One region of the Pseudarthrobacter sp. LMD1-1-1.1 genome, then DNA from elsewhere that is predicted to be linked to it. Evidence: riboswitches for the same ligand, from Rfam matches in the RefSeq annotation. Region 1 holds a riboswitch; each other region holds the start of a gene.
What was found. A riboswitch is a leader RNA that binds a small molecule or an ion and turns the genes downstream of it on or off. The one in region 1 is predicted to bind thiamine pyrophosphate.
Positions count from the first base shown of each region.

Region 2: it holds a riboswitch for thiamine pyrophosphate, as region 1 does, so the genes downstream of both, thiC (phosphomethylpyrimidine synthase ThiC) here and MRBLMD1_RS18030 (ECF transporter S component) in region 1, are expected to answer to the same signal.
Region 3: it holds a riboswitch for thiamine pyrophosphate, as region 1 does, so the genes downstream of both, thiO (glycine oxidase ThiO) here and MRBLMD1_RS18030 (ECF transporter S component) in region 1, are expected to answer to the same signal.

Region 1 is NZ_JBEGHP010000024.1:339,797-346,911, reverse strand. It holds gene MRBLMD1_RS18040 (iron-containing redox enzyme family protein) at 1-959, opposite strand, end outside; gene MRBLMD1_RS18035 (heme-degrading domain-containing protein) at 1,148-1,690, opposite strand; TPP riboswitch at 1,777-1,917, shown strand; gene MRBLMD1_RS18030 (ECF transporter S component) at 1,985-2,608, shown strand; gene MRBLMD1_RS18025 (ABC transporter ATP-binding protein) at 2,608-4,155, shown strand; gene MRBLMD1_RS18020 (energy-coupling factor transporter transmembrane component T family protein) at 4,152-4,952, shown strand; gene MRBLMD1_RS18015 (UDP-N-acetylglucosamine 1-carboxyvinyltransferase) at 5,082-6,605, shown strand; gene MRBLMD1_RS18010 (glutamate--cysteine ligase 2) at 6,675-7,115, shown strand, end outside.
Region 2 is NZ_JBEGHP010000001.1:1,119,042-1,126,156, forward strand. It holds gene ffh (signal recognition particle protein) at 1-869, shown strand, start outside; gene MRBLMD1_RS05310 (alpha/beta hydrolase) at 967-1,701, shown strand; gene thiC (phosphomethylpyrimidine synthase ThiC) at 1,698-3,524, opposite strand; TPP riboswitch at 3,520-3,627, opposite strand; gene MRBLMD1_RS05320 (amidohydrolase family protein) at 3,705-4,787, shown strand; gene MRBLMD1_RS05325 (VOC family protein) at 4,886-5,761, shown strand; gene MRBLMD1_RS05330 (hypothetical protein) at 5,903-6,355, shown strand; gene rpsP (30S ribosomal protein S16) at 6,602-7,024, shown strand; gene MRBLMD1_RS05340 (RNA-binding protein) at 7,026-7,115, shown strand, end outside.
Region 3 is NZ_JBEGHP010000001.1:747,367-754,481, forward strand. It holds gene MRBLMD1_RS03650 (DEAD/DEAH box helicase) at 1-768, opposite strand, end outside; gene MRBLMD1_RS03655 (RNB domain-containing ribonuclease) at 1,061-2,566, opposite strand; gene thiE (thiamine phosphate synthase) at 2,606-3,355, opposite strand; TPP riboswitch at 3,383-3,501, shown strand; gene thiO (glycine oxidase ThiO) at 3,494-4,795, shown strand; gene thiS (sulfur carrier protein ThiS) at 4,792-5,028, shown strand; gene MRBLMD1_RS03675 (thiazole synthase) at 5,033-5,848, shown strand; gene MRBLMD1_RS03680 (hypothetical protein) at 5,921-6,223, opposite strand; gene MRBLMD1_RS03685 (DUF3107 domain-containing protein) at 6,281-6,505, opposite strand; gene MRBLMD1_RS03690 (TetR/AcrR family transcriptional regulator) at 6,568-7,115, opposite strand, start outside.

The sequences.
Region 1 (7,115 bases):
GCGGTGGCGCCGAACAGGACGTCCGCAAGGAGCTTTGGCTCTGCTTCAACCAGGCCGCCGGCGAGGTCCCGCCCGGCAATCTGTTCATGCACGGCGTCCGCCTCCACATGCTCATCGAAGTAGTGGGTGACGTCCGCGGCGAAACCGTGCCGGCGGAATCCGTTGCCGTAGAAGCGGTTGGGCTGGGATGAGGTCATTTCGTAGATGGCCAGGTGGCCGGTGATGGCCCCGCGGAGCCGCCGGTTCAGGCCGCACAGCGACATGAGGTTCACGGATGCGAGGGAGACGGCCGGGATGGTGTCGACGTAGGCGCCGTACCTGTCATCCAGGCCCAGCCCGCGCATGGTCCGGGCAAACAGCGCGCTGTGCATCCGTTCCGGCCTGCCGCCGCCGTATTCGTCGGCCTGGATTTCCACGAGGGCAGCCTTGGCCCGGCCGGTGAGCCGCGGAATGGCCCAGGTGTGTGGATCGGCTTCCTTCAACTGGTACACGGACTTGTGGATCAGGAACTCTTTGAGCTGCTCCAGGCTTGCCTTCCGTGCGACAAAGCGGGAAACGCTGGGACCGGTGTCCATAGAGGCGAGGCCAAAAAGGACGTCGGCAACGGCATCGCTGGTCATGGCAATCCCGGCGGCCAGGTCGGCGTCACCGGCGGCCTGGCGTGCGGCGGCACGAAGGGCGGCTTCGAAGGGTTCCTCGATCAGGCGCCGGACCCTGATCAGGGCCGGTTCCCACTCCCAGGCGTCGCTGACCCCGTCCAGGCCCGAATAATGCAGTTCGTAGAGGCAAAAGAGGGACAGCTGGATGTCTTCGTCGGCGATGATGTCACCGGTTCCGGCCACCTGCCCCGCTACCAGCCGGTACAGCCCGTCCAGCTCGGGCGTGGCTGCATCAGGGGCCTTGGACAGGGCCGCAAAGAGGGCGCTGCTGATGGGGCCTCTGGTGTCCGGGATTCTCATGGTGCTCCTTGATTGCCGCGCCGGTTCCGGGAAGGGGCGCCGATGGTGCCCCCATTCCCTTTGGTGTCGTACCCCGGGGACAACATAGTAAGCATGATTACTAATGAAAGCTAAGCAGCCTGCTGCCGCCTGGCATGTACGGGTGCTTGTCCCGCTGCGCCTGGTCAGCCAGGGCTGGTTGGCCGGCGCTACTCGTCCAGCGCCGACCCCAGGATGTCGCGCAGTGCCTCAACCACCAGTTCGTGGTCCTGCAGCTGCGGCAGTCCGGACACCGCCACGGAAGCCACCACCCCAACGCCCGTGACGTGGATCGGAAACGCGCCCCCGTGTGCCGCGTAGCGGGACTGGTCGAACCAGGCGTTGTCCTCGATCCGGCCGCCGCCCAGCCGGCCACGCAGTCCCACCAGGAGGGAGGGCGCCTCGTACCGGAGGGCAGTGCGCTGCTTGGCCCGGATCCAGTGGCCGTTGTCAGGCGTGGCGCCCGGAAGCGCGACATGGAACAGCACCTGCTCACCCTTGGCGATGTCGATGGCGATGGGCAACGACCGCTCCTTGCCCAGTTCAACGAGGAGCAGGCCAAGGTTCAACGCATCGTCCAGCGAGAAGCCGGGAAACTGGAGCTCCCGGACCTCCGCCTCAATCCGGGCAATCTGAGCCTCCAGTGAGCCCTCCGGCTGGGCGTCGCCAGAATCAGGATCGAACCCGGTCACATCCGGTGGATTGGCGGTCATGGCCCTCAATCTACTCCTGCCAGGTGTAAACTTGACCACGCCCAACTGGGCGAAATAAACAGCGTTACCCAACCACAAAGCAACACTAAAAACGACAGGGGAGCGCCGCCGTCGGGCATCCTGGCACAGGCCGGGCACCGCAGGTGGGCGCTGAGAGTGCGGACAGCCGCAGACCCTCGAACCTGATCCGGTTAGTACCGGCGCAAGGGAGTCGAGTTCTCAAAGTGTCGCGGATGCACGGCCACAGGCCGGCAGCCGGGTCCACTTTCCCCTCCTGTTTCCCAGGAGGATCACATGAGTACTGCAGCAATCAAGAAGACCACCAGTAAGTCCTGGCGCGTCGTGGACATCGTCGTCGCCGCCCTGGTGGCCATCGCGGGCGGCGTCATCTTCTGGGCATGGGATCAGGGGGCCGCCGCACTGTCCGCCCCCATGAACGCCGCCTACCCGCCCCTGACCGGACTGCTGGCGGGCGGCTGGATGATTCCCGGGGTGCTGGGCATGCTCATCATCCGCAAGCCCGGAGCCGCCCTGTTCTGCGAGACCGTAGCCGCCACCGGCGAACTGCTGATGGGTTCCCAGTACGGCGCCTCGGTCCTGTTCTCGGGTTTCATCCAGGGCCTGGGCGCGGAAATCATTTTCGCGATCTTCGTCTACCGCAAGTTCAACCTGCCTGTATCGCTGCTGGCCGGCGCCGCGGCAGGGTTCTTCTGCGGCCTGAATGACTCGTTTGCCCCGTGGGGCTGGAACATTGCCTACTCCGGCGCGGACAAGCTCGCCTACATCGTGCTGACCACCCTTTCCGGGGCCATCCTTGCGGGCGCTTTGTCCTGGCTTGCCACCCGCGGCCTGGCCCGCACCGGCGTGCTGAGCTCCTTCGCGTCCCGCAAGGCTGCCACGGAGCCCGTCTTCTCCTGATGGCACCCTCCCAGGACGCCTCCGGCACGGTCCGGCCTGCCGCCATCGCCGCCCGCGGCTGGGGATGGCGGCACGCCGGAAGGGCCAAGCCCGCCGTCCACGGCCTTGACCTGGACATCGCCCCCGGGGAGCGGGTGCTCCTGCTGGGGCCTTCCGGCGCCGGGAAGTCCACGCTGCTGCACGCCCTGGCCGGCGTCCTGGGAGACATCAACGACGACGGCGAGGCAGGCGACGCCGACGAGTCCGGTTCGCTGCTGGTGGACGGAGCCCCGCCACGGGCACGGCGCGGCCGCGCCGGTCTCATGCAGCAGGACCCGGAGACCCAGGTGGTCCTGTCGCGGGTGGGGGACGACGTCGCCTTCGGCGCCGAAAACCTTGCGGTGCCCCGCGACGCCATCTGGCCGCGCGTTCACGAGGCCCTTGCCGACGTCGGGCTCGCCCACCTCCCGCTGGACCACCCGACGTCGGCCCTCTCCGGCGGCCAAAAGCAGCGCCTGGCGCTGGCGGGCATCCTGGCAATGCGTCCCGGACTGATCCTGCTGGACGAGCCCACCGCCAACCTGGACCCGGACGGCGTGCTGGAGGTCCGCGACGCCGTGGCCCGCTCCCTGGACAAAACCGGGGCGACGCTGGTGGTGGTGGAGCACCGGGTGTCCGTCTGGAAGGACCTCGTGGACCGGATCGTGGTCCTGCAGCCCGGCTCCGCCGCGGATCCTGCAGTGCTCCTGGACGGGCCGCCGGACCGCGTCCTTACGGAGGCGCGGACCATGCTGGCCGCTGCCGGCGTGTGGGTGCCCGGGTATGTGCCGGCCACACGCGCCCGCGCCGCCGTCCCGGCTCCCGGTGCAGGCAGCCTCCTGCTGGCCGCAGAGCAGCTGGGCGTCTCCCGCGAACGCCCCCGCCGCAAAGGCTTCCGGAAGATCCCGCCGGTCCCGGTTCAGGAGGGCGTGGCCGCGCAGGTCCGTGCCGGGCAGGCCCTTGCCATCACCGGCGCCAACGGTGCCGGCAAGTCCACGTTCGCGCTGACCCTCGCAGGGCTGCTTGAGCCGGTGGCCGGAAAGGTGTCCGCCACGCTGGACCTCAGCCGCGGCGCCGGCATCGATCCGTACAAGTGGAAGGCCGAGCAGCTGATTTCGCGGGTGGGCACGGTGTTCCAGGAGCCGGAGCACCAGTTCGTCACCGGAAAGGTCCTTGACGAGCTGCTCTTCGGCCCGCGGCACCTGGGGCACGGCGAGGACCGGGTTGAGGAACTGCTGGAGCGGCTGCGCCTTACCCAGCTGGTGGACGCCAACCCCTATACGCTCTCCGGCGGTGAGAAGCGCCGGTTGTCCGTGGCCACCGTCCTGGCCGCCAGCCCCCAGGTGCTGATCCTGGACGAGCCCACGTTCGGCCAGGATGCCAATACCTGGGCCGAGCTGGCATCGTTCCTGTCCGAGCTCCTTGATGGCGGCACCGCGGTCGTAGCCGTGACCCATGATGCCGAATTCACGGAGGCGCTGGGCGGGGCGGAACTGCGGATGGCCGTGGCGGAAGCGGTGGCGCCATGAGGCAGCAACTCACCTTGAGCGGCAACCACGCCCTTCTTGCCCGCGCCAACCCTTTGAGCAAGTTCGCGGCCGTCCTGCTCATCACGGCCGTCCTGGCGCTGTCCATCGACTGGGTGTCCGCGTCCGTGGCCCTGGTGTTCGAACTTCTGTTGTTTCCCCTGGCCGGCCTCACTTTGTCCCTGCTGTGGCAGCGTGGCTGGCCGCTGATCCTCGCCGCTGCCGTCGGGGGCTGGAGCACCGCCATCCTGGCACCGGACAGCGGCAGGATCCTGCTCGACGCCGGCATCTGGACCATGAGCGAGGGTTCCCTCCAGCTCGGCATCGGATTCCTGCTGCGCGGTTTTGCGATCGCCCTCCCGGCGGTGCTCCTGATGAGCTGCACCGATCCCACCGACCTCGCCGATGCGCTCGCGCAGAAGGCGCGCCTGCCGCACCGGTTCGTCCTGGGAACCCTGGCTGCGATGCGTTTGGTGGGGCTCATGGCCGAGGAATGGCAGACCATCGGGATGGCGCGGCGTGCCCGCGGCGTAGGGGCCCGGGGCAGCCTGGGGCAGCGGGTGACGGCGACGCTGGGGCAAAGTTTCGGGCTGCTGGTCCAGGCCATCCGCCGTGCATCGAGGCTCGCCGTCACCATGGAGGCGAGGGGTTTCGGCGGCGGCCGGCGGACCTGGGCCCGGGTGTCCACCTTCAGCCCGCTGGACCTCTGGGTGGTGGCAGGCGGCGTCCTGGTGGCCGGACTCGCCCTTTTCGCAGCTGTTACGGCCGGTACCTGGAATATGGTGTGGCTGGGGAGTTAAGCCACCCGCTCGGGGGACAGGCGGGGCTCCCTATCGCACCGAATGGGTACCGCCCTCCTGGAGCCCCCTTCTGCGCCCGTGGGTAGCTACCGCAAAGGCTAGATAACTCATTTATGATATATTCGCGGTATGACCCAGGAGACCGCTGAACACGTTGCCGCCATGCTGAGGGACGCCCGGAGCGAGAAAGGGTGGACCCAGGGGCAGCTGGCCGCCGAACTTGGCACCAGCCAGAGCGCCGTGGCCCGGATGGAACAGGGCAAGCAGAACCTGAGCCTGAAAATGATCCAGCGGCTGGAAAACATCTTTGACCGCAGCATCGTGAACGTGGCCAAGCCGCAGATGACCCACCTGCGGGTGGAAGGCGGCCGCACCCTCTCCGGAGCCGTCGACGTCAACAGCAGCAAGAACGCCGGCGTCGCCCTGCTGTGCGCCAGCCTGATCAACAGGGGCACCACCGTGCTCCGGCGCCTGGCCCGGATCGAGGAAGTCAACCGCATCGTCGAGGTCCTTAGCAGCATCGGTGTCGAGTGCACCTGGCTCAATGACACGGATCTCCGCCTGCGCCGGCCTGCCGTCCTGGACCTGGATGCCATGGACGTGGACGCGGCACGCCGGACCCGCAGTGTCATCATGCTGCTGGGCCCCCTGCTGGATGAGTCCCGTGAGTACCGGCTTCCCTACGCCGGCGGCTGCGACCTGGGCACCCGGACCGTGGAGCCCCACATGCAGGCACTGCGCGAGTTCGACCTGTCAGTGGAGGCCACCGCAGGTTTCTACACCGTGCAGGCGCCGCCCGCCGATACCAGGGACCGCTCCTTCGTCCTCACCGAACGCGGGGACACCGTCACCGAAAATGCGATCATGGCCGCGGCGCACCGCGCCGGAACAACCGTGATCCGCAACGCCAGCCCCAACTACATGGTGCAGGACCTGTGCTTCTACCTGCAGATGCTCGGCGTCACCATTGAAGGCGTGGGCACCACCACGTTGAAGATCACCGGGCAGCCGGAAATCGACGCCGAGATCGAGTACTTCCCCTCCGAGGATCCCATCGAGGCGATGAGCCTCATCACGGCCGGCATCGTCACCAACTCCGAGGTCACGGTGCGCCGGGTGCCCATCGAATTCATGGAGATCGAACTGGCCACCCTGGGACAGATGGGGCAGAAGCTGGAAATTTCGGGCGAGTACATGGCCCGCAACGGCCGCACCCGCCTGGTGGACGTGACCACCAAACCCTCCGAGCTGCGTGCCCCCGAGGACAAGATCCACCCCATGCCGTTCCCCGGGCTGAATATCGACAACCTGCCTTTTTTCGCCGTCATTGCTGCGAACGCCCACGGCCAGACCATGATCCACGACTGGGTGTACGAGAACCGCGCCATCTACCTGACGGAGCTGAACCGGCTCGGCGCGCAGGTGCAGCTCCTGGACCCGCACCGGATCTACGTCAACGGACCCACCAAGTGGCGTGCCGCCGAGGTGGGCTGCCCGCCCGCGCTCCGGCCTGCCGCCTGCCTCCTGCTGGCCATGCTCGCAGCGCGGGGTGTGTCCGAGCTGCGGAACATCTATGTGATCGAGCGTGGTTACGAGGACCTCGCGGAGCGGCTGAACACCATCGGCGCCAAGGTGGAGTACTTCCAGGACTGACCCATTCACGCTTCGTCATGAACGGCGGGCCACGGTTCCAATGCCCGCCCGCTGCCGCAGAATATTCGTATGCGTACATTTGGCGTAGAGGAAGAACTCCTGATCGTTGATCCGGAGTCCGGGGAGCCGCTTGCCCTGGCCGACGCCCTCCTCGCCAGCCACCGCGTGGCAGCAGACGATCTTCCCGTGGACCTGGATGGCCGCCATGCCGGCAGCCAGGCGGATTACGACGACGAGATGGGCCTGAGTGCCGAGCTCAAGCTTGAGCAGATCGAGACGCAGACCCGGCCGTGCCGGGAGTACGGCGGCCTGCTGGAGCAGATCCGGGCAGGCCGGGCGCTGGCCGACCAGGCAGCCCGGAAGCACGGAGCCAGGGTGGCGGCGCTGGCCACCTCACCCGTGGCATCGCCCAGCCACACCACACCTGACCCGCGCTATGCCAGGATGCTGGAGCGCTTCGGCCTCACCGCCCAGGAACAGCTCACCTGCGGTTTCCACGTCCACACCTTC
Region 2 (7,115 bases), on a different contig from region 1:
TCAACACGGCCCTGGCGTTCGACGAAGGCGTGAACTTCACCGGCATCGTGCTGTCCAAGCTCGACGGCGATGCCCGCGGTGGTGCCGCACTGTCCGTTGCGTCGGTCACCGGCAAGCCGGTCATGTTCGCTTCCACCGGTGAAGGCCTGGACGACTTCGAGCTGTTCCACCCGGACCGGATGGCCTCGCGCATCCTGGACATGGGCGACATCCTCACGCTCATCGAGCAGGCCGAAAAGGCCTGGGACAAAGACGAAGCTGCCCGCATGGCGAAGAAGTTCGCCGACCAGGAAGACTTCACCCTCGAAGACTTCCTGGCCCAGATGCAGCAGATCCGCAACATGGGCTCTATGAAGAAGATGCTCATGATGATGCCGGGCGCGCAGAACATCCGGCAGCAGCTCGAACAGTTCGACGAGCGGGAGATTGACCGCGTCGAGGCGATCGTCCGGTCCATGACCCCCCACGAGCGGCTGGCCCCCAAGATCATCAACGGCTCACGGCGCGCCCGCATCGCCCGTGGTTCCGGTGTCCACGTCTCCGAGGTCAATGGCCTGCTGGAGCGCTTCGCCCAGGCCCAGAAGATGATGAAGAAGATGGCACAGGGCGGCATGCCGGGAATGCCCGGGATGCCCGGCCTGCCCGGAGCCGGCGGCGGTGCGCGCAAGAATGCCAAGAACGCGCCGAAAAAGAAGCCGAAGTCGGGAAACCCGGCCAAGGCTGCGCAGGAGCGCAAGGAGGCCGAGGCCCGCCGGGCCAACGCTGCCAAGGCACTGCCCACCGGCGCGGCCTTCGGCCAGCAGGGCGGCGATTTCGACCCGTCCCAGCTGAACCTTCCCAAGGGCTTCGACAAGTTCATGGGCAAGTAGCAACCAACTGAGTAGCGCCAGGTGTCGTTTTGACCGGTCAAAACGACACCTCGCGCTACTTACTTGGGATGCCGGCACCGTGGAATAGGGTTGGGATATGTTCAAGCAGAGGGTAGTGTTCGTGCACGGCGCCGGTACCTTTGGCGCCGCCGCATGGCCCCGCCAGCACGGCATGGGACTTGCCTATGATGCCCTGTTCCTCCGCAGGCACGGCTACGATTCCGCCGCGGAGCCGCTGGAATCCTCCTTCGCGGAAGACACCGCGATCATCCTAAGGTCGCTTGCCGACGATGGCCGCGGGGCCGCCGGCGGACATGTGGTGGCGCACTCCCAGGGGGCGATCCCCGCCATGATGGCCGCGGTGGAACGTCCCGACCTGGTCTTTTCCCTGACCCTGGTGGAACCGGCCTGCTTGTCGCTGACGGCGGAACTGCCGGCCACGGCCGCGCATATCAGCCTGATGCAGCCGCTTTTCGACGTCCGCCACCAGCTCAGTGACGACGACTTCCAGCGCGAATTCGTCCGCCGCGTCTACGCCACCGACCTCCAGCAGCCGGCCACCATCGAGGAAAAACGCTCCGCCCGCAGGCTGCGCCTTCAGGCGCCGTCCTGGGATGCGCCGCTGCATATTGTTCCCGGTGTCCCCACGCTGGTCCTGTCCGGTGGCTGGGAGCCGCTTTATGAGGAAATTGCCGGGTACCTCAAGGAGACCGGTGCCCTGCACCGCGTTGCCGCGGGAGGGCACCGGCCCCAGGACTCCCTGGACGGGGACCGGGCCATCCGCCAGTTCATCAGCGGGGTCAGCCGAAGCCAGCCCGCCCGGGCGTCCTAGCTGCCGGCAGCGACCGTCGGTTCCGGCAGGTACACCTTGCCGCCCTTGGCCAGGAACTCCTGGCTCTTCTCCCGCATGCCGGATGCCATGTCCGCCAGTGCCGCCTGCGAGTCTGCCGACCCGTATTCGTCACGGATGTCCTGGCTGATCCGCATGGAGCAGAACTTGGGGCCGCACATGGAACAGAAGTGCGCCGTCTTGGCCGGTTCAGCGGGAAGCGTCTCGTCGTGGAACGCCTCCGCGGTCACAGGATCCAGGGACAGGGCGAACTGGTCGCGCCAGCGGAATTCGAACCGTGCCTTGGACAGGGCGTCGTCCCGTTCGTGCGCCCCCGGGTGGCCCTTGGCCAGGTCCGCCGCGTGCGCCGCGATCTTGTAGGTGATGACACCCGTCTTGACGTCGTCCTTGTTGGGCAGGCCCAGGTGTTCCTTCGGCGTGACGTAGCAGAGCATGGCGGTCCCGTACCGGGCAATCTCGGTGGCGCCGATTGCCGACGTGATGTGGTCGTAGCCGGGAGCGATGTCGGTGACCAGCGGGCCCAAGGTATAGAAGGGCGCACCCTTGCACAGCTCCTGCTGCCGTTCCACGTTCTCACGGACCAGGTGGAAGGGAACGTGGCCGGGCCCCTCCACCATCACCTGGACGTCGTATTCCCAGGCCCGCTGCGTCAGCTCGGCGAGCGTGTCCAGCTCCGCGAACTGCGCGGCGTCGTTGGCGTCCGCCGTGGAACCAGGGCGGAGGCCGTCACCCAGGGAGAAGGCGACGTCGTATTTGGCGAAGATTTCACACAGCTCGTCGAAGTGCGTGTACAGGAAGTTCTCCTGGTGGTGGGCCAGGCACCAGCCGGCCATGATGGAGCCGCCGCGCGACACGATGCCGGTCACCCGGTTGGCCGTGAGCGGGACATAGCGGAGCAGCACGCCGGCGTGGATGGTCATGTAGTCCACACCCTGCTCGCACTGTTCGATCACGGTGTCGCGGAAGATCTCCCATGTGAGTGCGTTGGCCTCGCCGTTGACCTTTTCCAGCGCCTGGTAGATCGGCACCGTCCCGATCGGCACGGGGGAGTTGCGGATGATCCACTCCCGCGTGGTGTGGATGTCGTCGCCGGTGGAGAGGTCCATGACGGTGTCGGCACCCCACTGAGTGGCCCACTGCAGCTTGTCCACCTCCTCCGCGATGGAGCTCGTCACCGCGGAGTTGCCAATGTTCGCGTTGATTTTCACCAGGAAAGCCTTGCCAATGATCATCGGCTCGGATTCCGGATGGTTGATGTTGTTCGGGATGATGGCCCTGCCGGCGGCAACCTCGCTGCGGACCAGTTCAACGTCGCAGTTTTCGCGCAGCGCCACGAAGCGCATTTCCTGCGTGACGATTCCCTGCCGGGCATAGTGCATCTGCGTCACCGTCCGGCCGTCGACGGCGCGGCGTGGCACCGGCTGTGCGCCCTTCCACTCCGCGGAGGCAGCGCCGCGGCGCACGGCCGAGCGGCCGTCGTCGAGCAGGTTGCGCTCCCGGCCGCCGTAGGGCTCGGTGTCCCCGCGCGCGGCGATCCACTCTGCGCGGAAGGGCTGCAGCCCGCGGACGGGGTCGCTGCCGGGTCCGGCAGTCCGGTAGGTCCGGAAGGGTGCGTTCGGCTGGCCGTTGGGTGACGGCTCAAGGGAAATTTCCGTCACCGGTACCCGGATCCCGGACGCCTCGTCCGCAAGGTAGGCGAGGGAATGGGACTTCAGTGACTGGGTTACCTGCGGAACTGATGTGTCGCCGGGCTCCCCGGCGGACGGCAGCAGGGCAGGGTTCAACTGGGTGTTTTGCGTACTCAAGGGAATACTCACTTCCTTCGCCGGCATTACCCGGACAGGTTCAACGGTCGCAGGCTGCGTCAGCCCGATCTCAGCCCCTGCAAGGGCACCCGTGTGGTCAGGAACGAAGCTACCACAGGCCCCTGACCCAGGCTTGTCATAATTGCGGTGCTAGCCTGACCGGGCATCGAAAGGAGCCCCATGGCAGACATCATCCACTTCCGTGGACCCGTCCTGACCGCGCCGGACCGGGTGCGGCATGGACTGTGGTCGGTGGACGGAAGGCTCACGTTCAACAAGCCGGACACTCCTCCCGGCCGGGTACTCGACGGATGGGTCCTGCCGGGCTTCGTGGACGCCCACTGCCACATCGGCCTGGGCCCCGCAGGCCCCGTGGAGCCCGCAGCCGCCAGGGACCAGGCGCAGGCGGACCTCAACGCCGGAACCCTCTTGGTCCGGGATGCCGGCTCGCCGGCGGATACCCGCTGGATGCAGGGTGGCAGGGACTTCCCGGTGTTGATCCGTGCCGGGCGCCATATCGCCCGGACGCGCCGTTACCTGCGGGGCTTCGCTGAGGAAGTTGAACCGGACGGCCTCGTGGAGGCCGTCCGCAAGCAGGCGCGCGACGGCGACGGCTGGGTCAAGCTGGTGGGTGACTGGATTGACCGCAGCGCCGGTGACCTGGCGCCGTCGTTTCCCGCCGCCGTCGTCCGCGATGCCGTCCAGGCGGCGCACGACGAAGGCGCCAGGGTGACGGCGCACTGCTTCGCCGAAGACACCCTGGACCAGGTGCTGGACGCCGGCATCGACTGCGTCGAGCACGCCACCGGGCTCCTGTCCCGCCACCTGCCCCGGTTCGTGGAGCAGGGCGTACCGATCGTGCCCACGCTCATCAATATCGCCACCTTCCCCGACATTGCCGCCCAGGCGGACGCGAAATTCCCGCGCTATGCAGCCCACATGCGCGCCTTATGGGAACGCAGGCTCGAGCGGGTGGCGGAAGCCCACGCAGCGGGTGTGCGCATCTTTGCCGGCACCGATGCCGGCAGCGTGATCCGGCACGGCGGGATCACCGACGAAATCCTCGCCCTGCACGCCGCCGGCCTCCCCATGGACGCGGCCCTCGACTCCGCCTGCTGGGCAGCACGCAGCTGGCTGGGAGCGGATGGAGTGGAAGAGGGGGCCCGCGCCGACGTCGTCGTATGCCGGGAAGATCCGCGGGCTGTACCGGAGGCCATTACGGCGCTGGAGCACGTGGTGCTGGGCGGGCGGATCATTCGCTGACAAACGGTTCACGGGGACTTGGAATAAATTGAAGCTTCAAGTAATTTTAATAGGTGACAGGCCGCCAATGGGACGGCCGCCAATGCAAGGAGCCTTCAATGACCGCATCAGCCAGCAGCCAGGATCTTCTTCCTGCCGACCTCGCCATGGGCACCGTGATGCTCAAAGTGGGCGACATGAAGGTCATGACCGACTACTACCAGCGTGCGCTGGGCCTTGAGGTGGTGGCGGAGCAGGACGGCGGGCTCTACCTTGGCCGCCTGGGCCGGCCGTTGGTCCACCTTGCGCCGGCTCCCGGACTGCACCTTCCCGGCAGGGGAGAGGCGGGCCTGTTCCACACCGCGCTGCTCTTCGAGGACCAGGCCTCCCTGGCCGCGACCGTCGCCACTGCTGCCCAGTACGAGCCGCGGGCCTTCACGGGCAGTGCCGACCACCTGGTCAGCGAAGCCTTCTACTTCACCGACCCCGAGGGCAACGGCATCGAGCTGTACTGGGACCGCCCCCGCAGCAACTGGTCCTGGAACGGGACCGACGTGGTCATGGACAGCCTGGCGCTTCCGCCGCAGCGCTACCTTGAGCAGTACCTCACCGAGGAGTCCCTGGAAGGCCAGCGGCAGACGGCGGCCGGCGTAGGCCACGTCCACCTCCAGGTTGGCGATGTGCAGACCGCCCGCGACTTCTATGTGGGAACGCTCGGTTTCGAAAAGACCGCGGGTTGGCACGGGCAGGCACTGTTCGTCTCCGCAGGCCGCTACCACCACCACATGGCCATGAACGTCTGGAACAGCCGCGGCGCAGGTCCGCGCAAGGACACCCTTGGGCTGGGTGAGGTGCTCATCGAGGTTCCGTCAGGGGACGACGTCGGGGCGCTGACCGACCGCCTGAAGGTTGCCGGGGTGCCCGCCCACCATACCGGTTCGGAACTCAGGTTCGAGGACCCGTGGCGGAACCGGATCCGCGTGGCCGTCCGCTGATTAATCCCGCTCCGGGCCACGCTGCGCGGGCGGACCGCGGGTGTGCGCCGGCCGCCCCGCAGCTACTAGGCTGATCCCGTACGGCCGGGCGGCAGGCAGCGCCCGGCGCGCAGCTCCGCCAACGGAAGAAGGGCACCAGCCATGGGCTTCACCGAGATCTTTGTCGCCACCCATGACGCCGCGCTGAAACGCGCCGGCCTCCTTGATGAAGGACGCGGCTCCGCGGACGGCGCTGCTGCCGGCCAGGCCGTGCGGATCCAGGGCATCAGCGACTTCGAGGTGGAGCAGCTCGGCGATCTTGCCGGGACGGCCGTCCACGCCGGCGGGGCCGATTATGAGCTGACCATGGTCGATGTCGCCAGCGACTCCCTCCTTGCCGTTCCGCCGGCAATGGTCCGGGCCCTGGCCGACCTGCTCACCTATGAAACCGAGGGCGAAGGCAACGTCCTTGACGACGTGGCGGAGCAATGGGCCGCCCAGGAGGACATGCCGTTTGATGCCGCCCAGGCGCGGACGTACGTGCAGCAGCTGGCGGAACTTGCTGCCGGAATCGACGATTCCGAACGGACCGGGCTGTACGTCTGGTCCGCCTGACCCTTCCCGGTCCGTTTTCGGAACTGCCCTGCGGGCCGCAGGCAGTCTTCGGGCGGCCTGCGGCGCCACGGACGGCAGTGCCAAGTCGAAATAACAGCGCTCATCTGGCACAATAAACAGGTACTCGATCTGCGTGGCCCCTCTCTCCGCGTCCGGATCCTGTCCTTCGAGCCCGCAAGTATGGCCCGCCCCACGGGTGCAGAACGCCGGGTTCACCCCTTTTCTGAAACAGGAGTGACCACAAAAGTGGCCGTAAAGATTCGCCTTAAGCGCTTCGGCAAGATGCGCGCCCCGTACTACCGCATCGTCGTCGCGGACTCACGCACCAAGCGTGACGGCCGCGCCATCGAGGAAATCGGCAAGTACCACCCCACCGAAGAGCCCTCGTTCATCGAGGTCAACTCCGAGCGTGCACAGTACTGGCTGTCCGTCGGCGCCCAGCCGTCCGAGCAGGTTGCCGCGATCCTGAAGATCACCGGTGACTGGCAGAAGTTCAAGGGCCTGCCGGGCCAGGAAGGCACCCTCAAGACCAAGGTCGAGAAGGAAGCTTTCGTTGCCCCGGAAAAGGGCTCGGTCATCATCCCGGAAGCCATCACCAAGAAGGCTTCCAAGTCTGACGCTGCCGAGGCCCCGGCCGACGCCGAAGCTGAGACCACCGAGGCTGAGTAGATTGCTGGCAGAAGCGCTGGAGCACCTGGTCCGCGGAATCGTTGATTCCCCGGACGACGTCAAGGTCAGTTCCAAGAGCAACCGCCGCGGG
Region 3 (7,115 bases), on a different contig from region 1:
CTCGTCCTCCGGATCCGCGGCGCGGATGTGCGTGGGCTGGGTCATGTACCGGCGTGCCATGGCGATGACGGGGCCGGGCATTGTGGCGGAGAACAGCAGGGTCTGGCGGACGGCGGGCGTTGCCGCGATCAGCGTCTCCACGTCCGGCAGGAAGCCCAGGTCCAGCATTTCGTCGGCTTCGTCCAGCACCACGATCTTGACGTTCTTCAGGCTCAGGTGCTTCTGCTTGAAAAGGTCGATCAGCCGGCCGGGGGTTCCCACCACTACCTCGACGCCCTGCTTGAGGGCTTCGACCTGCGGCTCGTAGGCGCGGCCGCCGTAGATGGTGGTGATCCTGGCGTTGCGCTTGCGCGCCGCCGTCTGAAGGTCGTTCGCTACCTGGACCGCCAATTCACGGGTGGGAACAATGACCAGGGCCTGCGGTGCGCCGGGCACGGCCAGCTTGGCGTAGCCGGGATCATCCTGCCCGATCACGCGCTGCAGCGCCGGAATGCCGAAGCCCAGGGTCTTGCCGGTACCGGTCTTGGCCTGGCCGATGATGTCGTGGCCGCCCAGCGCGACCGGCAGGGTCATGGCCTGGATGGGGAAGGGGTGGGTGATGCCGGCGTCGGCCAGGGATTCAACGATGTCTGCGCGGACGTTGTAGTCGGCGAAGGACTTCTCCGCGATCTCGTGCGGCGTCTCGTCGGAGATGATGGTTTCTTCCGGCTCGATGGTCTCCGTGCCGGACTCATCGCTCAGGAGCTGGTGGGTATGCAATTCACTCACAGGGGAGTTTCCTTATTCATTTGGGCAATGGCGCTGCCTGCTCAACGGGCCGGCCCATGGCTGGCCGCTCCGGAGCACGCTCAGGCGCGCAAGCGATTCCAGTGGAAGCCGATCGCGGGCTATCTAAATGCTGGCACTGGTGACCAACGGGTACTTCTCAAGATCGCGTAGGGGCGGGCTTGTTGGTTTCAAATCAAGGAAATCAACGACCGGGCATCCAGTTCTACCCCTCCAGTCTAGCCGTACGGGCGCGGAAACACGGTTTCGGCCCGCCCAGGGGCCCGCCGGCCCGTCAGGAAATGAGTTCGAAGTGGATCTGCCGGGTGGTGATGTCCGAGGAAACCAGCCGGACGCGGACCTTGGTGCCGGACTCCAGTTCGCCCGCGCAGCGTGCAGTCACCGCAGGTTCGGCGATCTGGATGATCCCCGAACTTCCGTTCCCGTTTCCGTTGCCGTTTTTCCCGTTCCCGTTTCCATTCTTGCTATTCCCGTTGCCGTTTCCGTTCTGCGGCTTGGATCCGGAAATGACGATCGCATCAAACTCCTGCCCGATGTGGTTCAGCAGCAGCGCCGCTTCCACGGTGTCCAGGGCCAGGCGTTCCATGCGGGAGGCCAGCTGGTCCGATCCCGCCATGATGCCCGGGAGCAGCGGCAGGGCTTCCCGCGCCCAGCCGGGAACGTCGCCGCCGTTGCTCAGGGCCTCGCAGATGACCAGCACGAAGCGGTCCACGAGGCGGCGCAGCGGCGCGGTGGTGTGGGCATAGGCTGCGCCGATGGCCGACTGGATGCCGTCTTCCGGGACAGTGCCGTCGAAAGCTGTGTAGGACGCGCCACGGAACAGCATGCCGGCTGAGTGCATGATGGCCAGCTGGCGCGGATCGGTGGGATCGAGGGACCGGAGGTACTCGCCGTAGCTGACTTCCCCGTCCCATGGCCTGCCCAGCACCTCGGTCTGCAGCCGGAAATGCCGCAGGGACCGTTCATCCGGGGCAGGCATGGTGCGCAGGATGCCCACTTTGCCCTCCAGCATGAGCTGTGCGGCCGCCATTCCGGTCATCAGCGAAATCTGTGCATTCCAGTCCTCCACGGGAAGCTGCGGAACAGCGTCGATCCGGTAGCCGCCGTCGGGCAACTGGACGATCTCCTGCTCAGGCATGTTCAGGCTGGCGCCCCCGCGTGCCCGTTCCAGCGCCACCCGCTTCAGTCCCACCTCGCGGAGCAGGCCCAGTACGGGGGAGGCAGTCCCGGCGTCGAGATCGGCCTGGGCGCCTTTGTAGCTGAGCTTGTCACGGCTGATGACCCGCGCCCTCCGGACGCCGACGGACAGCACTGTCGCGTCGCCGTCGAGCGTGAAGTCCCAGACGAAAGCCGAACACTCCTGGCCGGGCAGCAGGCTTCCGGCGCCCTCGCTGATCACCTCGGGGTGCAGCGGGATCCGTCCGTCCGGGGCGTAGAACGTCTGTCCGCGGCGCCGCGTCTCGGCGTCCAGCGGGCCGCCCGGAGCAACAAACGCCGGAACGTCGGCGATGGCGTACATGACCCGGTAGCCGTTTCCGTCCGGTTCGATGAACACTGCCTGGTCCAGGTCCGTGGAGGACGCCGGATCGATGGTCACGAATCCGACGGCGGTCAGGTCGTAGGACGGCAGTTTCAGCGCGGCGATGGCGGCGCGGGCGTCTTCCACTGCTTCGGCGGGGTACGGTCCTGGCAGTTCAAGTTCCGTCCGCAGCAGGCCCAGCGCCTCTTCCAGGGCGTTCTTGTGGTCATGGACGTTGGGGGCCAACCGATGATGTGACACAAAAATCAGCGTATCCCCAAGTCCCGGAATTAAGCAGGCTCAGGAGCCGGTGCCGTCCAGCGCGTCGAGAAGGGAGGCGGCGGCGGCCGCGGGGTCGGGTGCTTCGGTGATGGCGCGGACCACCACGATCCTGCCGGCACCGGCCTCCACAACGTCGCGGACGTTTCCGTGGTCGATGCCGCCGATGGCAAACCATGGCACGGGATCTCCGGCCTGCGGGGAGGCTTCGGCGGCATATGTCACCAGTTCGGGGCCGACGGCGGCCCTGCCGGGTTTGGTGGGCGTGGCCCAGACCGGACCCACGCAGAAGTAGTCCAGCCCGGACGGCCCAACGGTTGCGGCCAACGCGGCGTCCACCTGCTCAGTGGTGTGGCTGGAGAGTCCAATGGCCGCGTTGCCGTTGACCAGCGTCCGCGCTGCCGGCAGCGGAAGGTCCTTCTGGCCGATGTGGAACACCGGCGCCCCGGACAGCACGGCGATGTCCGCACGGTCGTTGACGGCCCACAGCCGGCCATGGCGTACCGCTGTTTCCTTCAGGACTGCCAGGAGGTCCAGTTCCTCTGCGGCTTCGATGGTCTTGTCGCGCAGCTGGATGATGTCCACGCCGCCGGCAAACGCGGCGTCAACGAAGTCCGCGAAGTCGCCGCGCGCGGTCCGTGCGTCGGTGCAGAGGTACAGGCGCGCTGCCTTGAGGGCGTCAATGTGGCCCGCGTTGGCAACTTCGGCGGGGAGGGCAGCGGAGGCTGGGGCGTGGGGGCCGGCGGGCAGGGATGAGGCGGACACATTCATGCCTGCAAGCCTAGTTCCTCTAAACTGGGCTGGTACTGCGGGAGCCCGCGGCAGCTGTCACAAAGCGCCGGGCTGAGAGGGCGTCAGAGCCGACCGCTTGACCTGATCCGGTTAATGCCGGCGTAGGGAAGGAACCACATGCGCAACCCCGTTGACGATCTCCCCGGGCCCGCAGGCGCCAGCGCAAACTCCACCGTCCGTGCCGACGTCGCCGTCATCGGCGGGGGAGTGGTGGGCCACGGCATCGCCTGGGAGGCGCAGCGTTCCGGACGCTCCGTTGCCCTGATCGATGACTCACCCGGAAACGGTGCCAGCTGGGCCGCCGCGGGCATGCTGGCCCCGGTCAGCGAACTGCACTACCAGGAGGAGGACCTCCTGGAACTGATGCTTGAGGCGTCGTCCCGCTGGCCAGGGTTCGCTGCCGGGATCGCCGGTGCGACGGGGGCGGATTGCGGATACCTGACGACGCCGACACTCGCCGTGGGTGCCGACGCCGCTGACCGCCGCGCGCTGATGGACCTCCGCGCGGTACAACAGGCCAACGGACTGGGGGTGGAGCCACTGACCGTGCGCGAAGCCCGCAAACGCGAGCCGCTGCTCAGCCCCGCCATCGCCTGCGCCCTGGACACACCCGCGGACCACCAGGTGGATCCCCGGCGTTTGGTGGCGGCCATGCGGCTGGCACTCGCGGGCGCTGCACTGAAGTCCCCGGAGCTGGCCGCCGCGGGCGCGGTGGATGGGTATGCCGTGCCGGACCGGGCCGCCGGCCTGCTGTGGGAGGGCGGAAGCGTCGTCGGCACCTCACTGGCTGGCGGCGGCACCGTCCTGGCAACGGAAACCATCGTGGCCAACGGCCTGCAGGCAGGGGACCTTGGCGGCCTGCCCGACGGCCTCGACCTGCCACTGCGCCCAGTCCACGGGGACATACTCCGTCTCGCCGTTCCGCAGCACCTCCAGCCCCTGGTGACCTCCACGGTTCGAGGGCTGGTGCACGGAGTCCCCGTCTACATCGTCCCCCGGCAGGACGGGACTGTGGTGATCGGGGCAACCCAGCGCGAGGACGCGCTCTCCGATGCCGTGAGCGCCGGAGGCGTCTACCAGATGCTGCGGGACGCGCAGGCGCTGGTGCCCGCCGTCGCTGAACTGGAACTGCTCGAGTGCACCGCCCGGGCCCGCCCCGGTACCCCTGACAACGCGCCCCTGCTGGGCCGCGTGCCGGTGGATCCGGGGTCCGGAAACCCTGCCGCCGGGCATGTCCCGGGACTCATCATCGCCACCGGGTTCTTCCGGCACGGCGTCCTGCTCACCCCCGCCGCAGCCGCCATCTGCACGGCACTGCTGGACGGGACATCAGATTCCCGCTGGTCGCCCTTCAGCCCGGAGCGGTTCTCCCGGCCGGCGGCAGCCGCCACCACACCCCACATCAAGGAGACAGCGTGAACATCACCCTGAACGGAAACACGCACGAGGTGGCCGACGGCGCCTCCATCACCACGCTCGTCAGCCAAGTCACCGGACGCCCGCTGGCACCCAACGGACAGGCGACGGACGGCGGGAAACTGGGCGTCGCCGTCGCACATAATGCCCAGGTGGTGCCGCGGAGCCAATGGTTCGCCACCGCGCTCGCCGAGGGCGACGATATTGAACTTGTCACTGCAGTACAGGGAGGCTGACGCCATGACCGAAACCAGCACCATCAACCCCGCCGGAAACCCGGGCGCCGCCGACGCCCTGGTGATTGACGGCGTCGCCCTCGGATCCCGGCTCATCATGGGCACGGGCGGGGCACCCAGCCTGGACGGCCTGGGCGCAGCGCTGCTGGCCTCCGGCACCGCCCTGACCACGGTGGCCATGCGCCGGTACTCCACGGCTGAAACCGGTTCGCTGTTCCAGCTGCTGGTGGACCATGGGATCCGCGTGCTGCCCAACACGGCCGGCTGCTTCACGGCCAGGGATGCGGTCCTGACCGCCGAACTGGCGCGGGAGGCCCTGGAGACCGACTGGGTGAAACTGGAGGTCATCGCCGACGAGCAGACCCTCCTGCCGGACGCCGTGGAACTCGTGGACGCCACGGAGCAGCTGGTCAACCGCGGGTTCAAGGTCTTCGCCTACACGAATGACGACCCCGTGCTTGCGTTGCGGCTGGAGAACCTCGGCGCCACCGCCGTCATGCCGCTGGGCGCCCCGATCGGCACCGGACTGGGGATCCTGAACCCGCACAACATCGAGCTGATCGTTTCCCGCGCGTCGGTGCCGGTGGTCTTGGATGCAGGCATCGGCACGGCGTCAGACGCCGCGCTGGCCATGGAGCTGGGCTGCGACGCCGTCCTGCTGGCCACGGCAGTGACGCGTGCCCAGAACCCCGCGCTCATGGGCGAGGCATTCAAGCACGCAGTGATCGCCGGCAGGATGGCCAGGGCCGCCGGGCGCATCCCGCGCCGGGAGCACGCCCTTGCCTCCTCCGCGATGGAGGGCCGGGCGGAGTTCCTCTGACCCCCGTGAAACAGGTGTGGCCACCGCCCGGATGGGTGGTGGCCACACGCGTATGTACTGCCCTGCCGGCGGTCAGCGCCGCAGAATAACAGTCAGGCGTTCCGTGTCGCGGCGGGCGCGGGTACGGCCCAGGTAGATGACGGCGGCGATGGCCGCAGCTACTCCCAGGACCATGGGCAGGACCCACGGAAGCCACGTGGTCCCCGGCAAGTAGCCGAAGCCCGCAGTCATCAGGATGATCCAGGCCAGCGCCGCAACACCCGCGGCAACACCGGCCGGAACTGCCGCACCGTATTTGGCATGCCGCTTGTCATTGGCCCAGACGACGAAGCCGGCGGCGACGGTTGCCAGCACCACGATGGTCAGCGAAAGCATGGATCTCCTTGGAAAACTGCGGTGGCCGGGGACGGGCAGAGGGTGAAACGGGCCGGACTAGAACTGGCCGAAACCTACGCGCCGGACCTCCTCGGCACCGATTTCCACGTAAGCCAGTGCGTTGCCCGGAACAATGATCAGGCGTCCTTTGTCATCCTTCAGGCGCAGTTCGCTGCCCTCATTAATGGCTTCGCCAACAACCTTGGCCACCGTCTCCGCATCCTGGGTTGATTCCAGCACGATTTCGCGGCCAACGTTCTGAACGCCGATCTTAATTTCCAAGGGGGCCTCCCAGCCTGTGAAAGTACTCGTGTTTCTCTACGAGGTGTTGTCTTATTTGTAGTCTAGGACTCTTTGGGGAAGCGAGAGATTCCGCGCCAAGCTAAACGGTAGATGAGGTCGCTGGCCACATCGAGGTCCAGGTTGCCGTCCGTTTCCAGCCAGTACCGGGCGCTGACCTGCGCCATTCCGGCCAGGCCGCGGCCCAGCAGTTCCGCTTCCAGGTGGGGGAGCTTGGTGTCCTCCGCAATGACCCGGGCAATGGCGTCGGCGAAGGTCCTGTTGAACGTTTCCAGCCGCGAGCTCACATCGGGATCATTAATCAGGTCGGACTCGAACACCAGGCGGTGGGCCTGGTCGTCATTGGCGATGAAGTGGAAGTAGGCGCGCATGACAGCCTGGACGCGTTCATCGTTGTCAGTGGTGGAGTTCAGGGCGCCCAGCATCAGTTCGGTCAGCGAGGCCAGATGGCTTTCCAGCAGGGCGAGGTAGAGCTCGCGCTTGGAAGGAAAATGCTGGTACAGCACCGGTTTGCTCACATGGGCAGTTTCTGCAATCTCATCCATTGCCGCACCGTGGTAGCCGTTGGCTACGAACACCTCCTGGGCCGCGG